DNA from 2 places in the Exiguobacterium sp. s138 genome. Region 2 is predicted to be linked to the other one. Evidence: predicted binding sites of a transcription regulator. Region 2 holds the regulator's gene; the other holds the start of a gene.

Region 1 (4,184 bases), on a different contig from region 2:
GTTTTTGGTTCAGTTTCTTCCCGTTTCGGAATCACTTCCCCACGGTAAATCTCCATTTCTTCTAGTTCCACACCCATTTGTTTAGTCAATGTCTTCAGGTGTTTCAAATCGTGATCCGTCACAAGAGCAAGGACCATACCGGATGCGTTCCCGCGCCCTGTCCGTCCTGAACGGTGAACGAAATCATCGAAGGATTCGGGTAAATCATAATGAACGACATGCGTGACCGCTTCGATGTCGAGGCCACGGGCGGCAAGCCCCGTCGTAACAAGTAACGGGAACTCTCCGCGTTTATATGAACGAAGCGTCTCCATCCGTTCGCGTTTTCCTTTTTCGGCGTCAAGAATACGGTACTTTAAGGAGAACTTACTCAATTCACCGTTTAACGGTCCGAGGAATGAACGGTTGTTGATGAACGTCAACACTTTCGCTCCCTGCATGTTGGCCAGGCGGCGCAAGTATTCCGGTTTGAGGCGGCGTGACATCTCGATATAACCGAACTTCACTTGCGTACTCATGACACGTTCTACTTTAATCCGTTCCGGCTCGTTCGCAAATAACGTTTTGCCCCATTCAGCCGTTCGTTCCGGCAACGTCGCCGAGATGAATGCCAGCTGACGATCACGCAATGCACTGTTGGCAATCCGTGTGGCCGAAGCACTCATTCCGCTCTCATAAATTTGATCGGCTTCATCCAAAACAATCAGTTTCACTTTATGCATCTTCATTTTTTTAGAATCAATCAGTTCGACGAGGCGGCCCGGTGTTCCGACGATGATTTGCGGTTTTTTCTTCAATCGTTCGTGCTGGCGTTTGAGTTCGACACCGCCGATGAAGGCACCGGATTTAATGCCGCTTCCTTGCGAAAACAGTTGAATGACCTGATGAATCTGCATGACCAGTTCACGTGTCGGTGCGGTGATCACGACTTGGATATGCGGTTCATTTTCATCAATCAATTCCAGTGCCGGGATGACATAGGCCAATGTTTTCCCGGTTCCGGTCGGTGCTTCGACCAACACATCTTTTCGTTCGCGTAATAATGGGATTGCCTGTTCTTGAACCGGCATCATTTTTTCGAAGCGGGCGCGTTCCCATGCTTCCGTAATAAAAGGTTTCATAAAGTCCATAACGTGTATTCTCCTACTCTCTTCTGCATCATTCTGTGACATATTCAAATTGATCGGTCGTTTCGTCACGCAGACCACGTAACGTTTGTGTATATTCATTCCCTGCGTCGATGAGCCGGATGTGATAGACCACTTCCTGGTCACTCTTTATTTCTTCCGTCAAAATATCGAACCCTTGAATGACCCGGTCTTGCAGTTCATCCGCCAGTTTCGGAAACTGACGGAGTACCGGATAATCGGACCGGACATCACTCGGACGGCGGATCAGCTTCGCCAAGTATTTTTCGTTGTATCCGATGAAGTCTTCAAAATCAAAGTCATCTTCAAAACGAATCCAAAAGCCGTCTTCCTCAAACTCCGTAATCATACCCGTTCGCGGCGTTCCTTCAGTTGATACCTTTAACGTCACCCAATCACCTGCTCTATAATCGGCACGGTCTTCCAACATTGAAAAATCCATTTTATGCACCTCCACGGTCTATATTCCCTTTTTCATTGTCAACGATACGTCATAAAAATACAAGATAACCCGGTGTGACTTTTATCACGATTCCAACTGTCTTGTTCAGAACAGGATGAAAATAGTGATACAGATTGGAAAAAACGGCTAGATTTCGACCTTTCTCTGTTTTCCGGACACCTTCCGACCACTGGTACACATTTGAAGAATCCCTTTTATACCAACGTTTTTGAAGTCTCCTACGCTTTCACCGGGATGTAAAACTCTTCCCGCTTTATGTTTGTTACACTATTCACATAAGGGATGTATCTTGCACTGTTCACCTTACAACCAAAGGAGTGTTCATGATGTTACTTGAAAAAACACCAGCATGGCAACAATTCGAAACAGGCGCGTGGAACAATCAGATTGACGTGGCTGATTTCATTCGCCGCAACCGGACAGAGTACCGGGGAGACGATCAGTTTCTCGCCGGCCCTACCGTTGCTACGGAAACACTGTGGCAACAAATCATGAATTTAACAAGTGAAGAACGTTTACGCGGCGGTGTCTACGCTGTCGATGCCTCGACACCTTCAACGATTCTGTCTCACGGTCCGGGGTATCTCAACCGCGAGCTCGAACAAATCGTCGGTCTGCAAACCGACGAACCGTTCAAACGGTCGATTCACCCGAACGGCGGCATCCGGATGGTCAATGATGCCTTGGAAGCCTATGGTTTTCAAGCGGACCCGCTCGTCACCAAAACGTTCAGTGAATACCGGAAAACACATAATCAAGGTGTATTTGATGCCTATACTCCTGAAATGCGTGCCGCCCGTAAAGCCGGAATCATCACCGGTCTTCCCGATGCATACGGACGCGGTCGGATCATCGGTGACTACCGACGTGTTGCCCTGTACGGTACCTCCTTCCTGATCGCACAGCGGAAACAGGATTTACAGGACCGTGGCGGCTTCTTATCGGAATCGATGATTCGCGACCGTGAAGAGATGAACGAACAAATTCGGGCGTTACAGGAACTGACCGAGCTCGGTCAACGATATGACTGCGACTTATCCCGTCCGGCTGAAACCGCCCAGGAAGCGTTCCAATGGGTGTACCTCGCTTACCTCGCTGCAATCAAAGAACAAAACGGGGCAGCGATGTCACTCGGCCGCGTCTCGACGTTCCTTGACATCTATATCGAACGGGATTTGCAGTCAGGACGTTTGACGGAACAGACTGCCCAGGAACTGGTCGATCATTTTGTCATGAAACTGCGGATCGTTAAATTCCTCCGGACCCCGGACTACAATGATTTATTCTCCGGTGATCCGACCTGGGTCACGGAATCAATCGGCGGGATGAGTGAGGACGGTCGCTCCAACGTGACAAAAAGTTCGTTCCGCTTCCTGCAGACACTTGTCAATCTAGGTCCGGCTCCAGAACCGAATCTGACGGTCCTCTGGTCCACACAACTACCGCGCGGCTTTAAAGAATTCTGTGCCAAGATGTCGATTCTCTCCAGTTCGATCCAGTATGAAAATGATGATTTGATGTTGCCGATTTACGGCGACGACTACGGCATCGCATGCTGTGTTTCCGCCATGAAAATCGGGAAACAGATGCAATTTTTCGGAGCACGGGCGAACTTAGCAAAAGCGTTGCTCTATACGTTAAACGGCGGCATCGATGAAAAACTTAAAATTCAAGTTGCTCCAAAGACGAACCTGATTTTAGATGATGTCCTGGATTATGAAACGGTCATGGCTGCTTACGACCGTCAGCTTGACTGGTTGGCGGAACTCTATGTCAATACATTGAATGTCATTCACTTCATGCATGATAAATACAGTTACGAACGCATCGAAATGGCGTTGCACGACCCGGAAATCTTACGGACGATGGCTTGCGGTATCGCCGGTCTGTCCGTCGTGGCCGACAGCCTGTCCGCCATTCGTTACGCTAAAGTCTCACCGATTCGTGATGCGGATGGAATCGCGGTTGATTTTAAAATCGAAGGTGACTTCCCTAAATTCGGAAATAATGATGCCCGTGTCGATCAGATGGCGGTTGATCTCGTCAAACTGTTTATGGAAAAAATCCGGAAACATCCGACGTACCGTGATGCTTTACCGACTCAATCCGTCTTGACGATTACTTCGAATGTCGTTTACGGCAAAAAAACCGGTAATACGCCGGACGGACGACGGGCTGGTGAACCATTCGCACCGGGAGCCAATCCAATGCATGGCCGGGATACGAAGGGAGCCGTCGCCGCGTTAACTTCCGTCGGGAAATTACCGTATGAACATGCCCTTGACGGCATTTCCTACACGTTCTCCATCGTCCCGAAAGCACTCGGGAAAGATGAACCGACACGAATCCGTAATACAGTCGGACTGCTTGACGGCTACATGGGCGGAACCACTTCAAAAGGTCATCACTTAAACGTCAATGTCTTCGACCGGGAAACATTACTCGATGCGATGGAACATCCGGAACTTTATCCCCAATTGACGATCCGCGTTTCCGGTTACGCCGTCAACTTCATCAAGTTGACCCGCGAACAGCAAATTGACGTCATCAACCGGACGTTCCACGGTGCACTT
Region 2 (4,184 bases):
CAAACGCTCTCCCAGCTGAGCTAAGCCCCCGTGTGTTTCTATAATGAGTATAACCATTGCTGTTCACTTTTTCAATATAAAATTAGACCGCTTACAAAAAAATCTCCTTCACCTTGCGGGTAAAGGAGAATCTTCTATTATTTGTTCAACTCACGCATAAGATCCGCCTGTCGCTCCAGTTCCGCCTCCTGCTCGAGAATCAGCACTTTTTTGTACGTCCGTGCTGAGATGATGATGCTGATTTCATATAACACGAACAACGGAACAGAAATCATCAAATGCGATGTGATATCGGGCGGTGAGATCAACGCCGCAATCACGAACAGCGCAAAATATGCATACTTCCGATTCTTCCGCATGAAGAACGGCGTCACGAGTCCGAGCCGTGTCAAAAACATCGTCACGACCGGCAACTGGAACAACACACCGAACGGAATCGTCAACCTGATCAGGAAACTGAAGTAGTTCTCGACGCCGATGACCTGTTCAATCCCAAGCTCTTGCCCGAGTTCCGTCGATACTTCGAGTAAAAACGGCAACAGCCAAAAATAAGAAAACGAAATACCCGCAAGGAATAAGAAAAACGTCACGGGAATATACGTCAACGTCGCTTTTTGTTCTTGGTCGTGCAGACCGGGACGGATGAATGCCCAAAGCTGATACATCCAAAACGGGGACGCCAAGACGATTGCGATGATGAACGCAAGATTCAGATATAACATCAGTGGATCAACAACGTTAAACGCATTCAGCCCAATTCCGAGTTCCTTTAAGTCGGCCTGTAAGAAACGGACGAGCGGCCGGACGAGCGGAAAGGCTGCGATAAACATGACCACTACAATGATGAGCGACCAGATGATCCGCTTACGCAGTTCATCTAAGTGCGATGTCACACTCTGTTCTTGATCGATCGCCATGATTCACTCACTTCTCTTTCATTTCGTCCTTTTTGTCCTTATCATCTTCCATGATGCCGTTCGTTGCGCTCTTGAACTCTTTTAACGTCTGTCCGGCAGCGCGGCCGAGTTCCGGTAATTTCTTCGGTCCGAAGATGATTAAGGCGACGACACCAATCAAAGCGATGCTCCCCGGTCCAATACCAAGTGTTAACGGGATTAAGTTTTCCATTATGATTTCACTCCTTCAGCTGATTGCGAATAATGCTTCATAAAATACACGAGCGACTGCAGCTCGATTGACAAATCGATGTGATGCACCCGAACGTGGGCCGGTACATTCAACCGGGCCGGTGTAAAGTTCAAAATGCCGGTCACACCATACTCTACTAACTCATCTGCCACTGACTGGGCGAACTGAGACGGTACCGTCAAGATGGCGACGTCGACATTGTTCGCTTTGATTTGTTCTTTCATATCTGACACATGATAAATCGGAACGTCCTGCGTCGTCGTTCCGACCTTGTCCTCATCGGCGTCAAACGCGATGACGATACGAGTACTATTATTCTTTAAAAAGTTATAATTTGCAAACGCTGTTCCGAGATGTCCGACCCCGATTAAGGCGACATTCGTGACCTCGTCTTGGTTGAGTGTCTTTCGGAAAAATGTTAACAAATGTTGAACATTATAACCGTACCCTTTTTTCCCTAACGCCCCAAAGTAGGAAAAGTCACGACGGATCGTCGCGGAGTCGACTTTGACCGCTTCGCTGAGCTCTGCTGACGAGACGCGCAACTTGCCGGAGTTATAAAGACTCTGGATAAAACGATAATATAACGGCAGCCGTTTCGCCGTTGCTTGTGGTATTTTTGTGTCTGGCCCATTCATACTGCAGTTCCCCCTTCGGCCACGTTCTGACGTGGCACCCAAATCAATGCAAAGAATTCTACTCCCCTTGATTGTAAACCACTTCACATAGAGTAACAAATATTATATTCGGCAGGATTTTTCGTGATAGACTAAAGGGTGGAAGGATGGATGGATATGATTCTCTTACAAGTAAACCAACTCTCAAAATCATTCGGCGTCGAGCCGATTTTAGACAATATTAAACTCGAAGTACAGGAACGGGACCGGATTGCCCTCGTCGGACGAAATGGTGCCGGAAAATCGACACTTTTAAAAATCATCGCTGGGGAGCTGTCACATGACTCGGGCGAGATCATGAAAAGCAAGGAAGTTCGGATCGGTTATCTTGCGCAGGACAGCGGACTTGAATCAAACGAATCGATTTGGAACGAGATGCTGACTGTTTTTGAGCATCTGCAGGATCAGGAACGGGCGCTTCGCCGGATGGAAATTGAAATGGGCATGGAGCACATTTTAAATGATCCGACTGCCTATGACCGTCTCCTGAAAACATACGATCAAGCGCAACACGACTTCTCGGAAGCCGGCGGCTATCAGTTCGAAGCCAACATCCGCTCCGTCTTACACGGGATGCGCTTTTATCCGGACGATTATTCCCGACGGATTCAGACGCTTTCTGGTGGACAGCGGACCCGGCTCGCCCTCGCGAAAATGTTGCTGCAGGCACCGGAACTGCTGATTCTCGATGAGCCGACCAACCACCTGGACATCGATACACTGTCCTGGCTTGAAAGTTACTTGTCCGGTTACCGCGGCGCTGTCCTGATCGTTTCCCATGACCGGTATTTCCTCGATCAAGTCGTCAACGTCGTCTATGAATTATCCCGGAACGTCTCCCGGAAGTTTACCGGTAATTATACGAAGTATCTCGAACAAAAAGCGGCGCTCTACGAACAGGAAATGAAACAGTTCGAACAGCAACAGGAAGATATCGCGAAGATGCAGGATTTCATCCAGCGCAACATCGCCCGGGCAACGACAACAAAACGGGCGCAAAGCGTCCGCAAACGTCTTGAAAAGGTCGACCGGATCGACCGGCCGGACGGTGACGAACGCAGTACGGTTCTGTCATTCCCGATTGAAAAGCAGAGCGGCAATGATGTGCTGCAGGTCAACCAACTCGCAGTCGGCTATGAAGAAGCCGTCTCGAAAAATATCACGTTCCGTCTGCAACGTGCGGAATCACTGGCGCTCGTCGGACCAAACGGAATCGGCAAGTCGACACTGCTGAAAGTGCTCGTCGGCCGTCTGAAACCGTTATTCGGAGAGTACCGGTTCGGAACCGGCGTCTCAATCGGTTACTACGATCAGGAGCAGGCGGAACTCAATGACCGTAACCGGGTCATTGATGAAATCTGGAACGAGTGGCCGTTGATGCGCGAACAGGAAGTCCGGTCCGTGCTTGGTCAGTTCCTCTTCAGCGGTGATGATGTCTTCAAACTCGTCCATGAATTATCCGGCGGGGAACGCGGACGCCTGGCGCTCGCAAAACTGAAGTTACGCAAAACGAATCTGCTGGTCCTCGATGAGCCGACGAACCACTTGGATCTTGATTCGAAGATGGTCCTCGAGAATGCCCTCGTCGACTACGAAGGGACTCTGCTGTTCGTTTCCCACGACCGCTACTTCATTGACCGCGTCGCGACGCGTGTCATCGAAATGAGTTCAGACGGTGTGACCGATTACCTCGGCGACTACTCGTATTACATGGAGAAAAAAGCCGAGAAAGAAGAAATTGCCCGACTCGAAGCGGAAGAAGCGAAAGCAATCAAAGTTGCGTCGACGAAGACGATTGACAAAGAAGCCCAAAAAGAAGCACGTAAGAAGAAACAGCAACTCGAACAGCTCGAGCAAGAGATCGAACGGTTGGAGAACCGGTCGGTTGAAATCGAACAGCTGTTGTGTGAACCGGAAGTCTTTAATGATATTCCGAAAGCGACCGCCCTGTCGGCAGAACGTGATCAGATCGACGTCGATTTGCTTGAGCTGATGGAACAGTGGGAGTCGTTCCACTGATGCGATCGAAAAGTTATCTGATCAATCTGATCCAAGGATTATTGTCCGGTGTCCTCTACTTCGTCCCGATGTATGCGGACTATGTCTCGGCTTTCATTCGTCCGGATGCCTTTAATGCCGTGTACCCGTTGTTCATCCTGATTTCCTGCATGATCGGTCTTGTCATCCAGACCTGGAGCGGACTGTTCGTCAGCTTATTGTCCGGTCTGATCTGTACGTTGTTGACAATTCAGTCGTTCGTCGAACTGAACGACCCGATGATCATGATGTATTACGGTGCTGTCTCACCACTGGTCGCCTTTTTGATCAGCTGTGTCGGAATCTGGGCACTTGCCGTCC

The links. Region 2 encodes Rex, which represses fermentation and respiration genes when NADH is low (regulators of the CRP and FNR family bind a similar motif). Its sites were predicted from a motif close to TTGTGAAATATTTCACAA; they were not measured.
Region 1: the regulator Rex is predicted to act here: its motif matches at 1,871-1,888, upstream of pflB (formate C-acetyltransferase).

Annotation. Positions count from the first base shown of each region.
Region 1 covers NZ_JACSMW010000006.1:165,104-169,287, reverse strand. Annotated here, with positions in the region: gene KNP91_RS13010 (DEAD/DEAH box helicase) at 1-1,130, opposite strand, end outside; gene KNP91_RS13005 (hypothetical protein) at 1,159-1,590, opposite strand; gene pflB (formate C-acetyltransferase) at 1,938-4,184, shown strand, end outside.
Region 2 covers NZ_JACSMW010000003.1:556,187-560,370, forward strand. Annotated here, with positions in the region: tRNA gene KNP91_RS09965 (tRNA-Ala) at 1-30, opposite strand, end outside; gene tatC (twin-arginine translocase subunit TatC) at 138-917, opposite strand; gene KNP91_RS09975 (twin-arginine translocase TatA/TatE family subunit) at 925-1,128, opposite strand; gene KNP91_RS09980 (redox-sensing transcriptional repressor Rex) at 1,128-1,787, opposite strand; gene KNP91_RS09985 (ABC-F family ATP-binding cassette domain-containing protein) at 1,944-3,845, shown strand; gene KNP91_RS09990 (hypothetical protein) at 3,845-4,184, shown strand, end outside.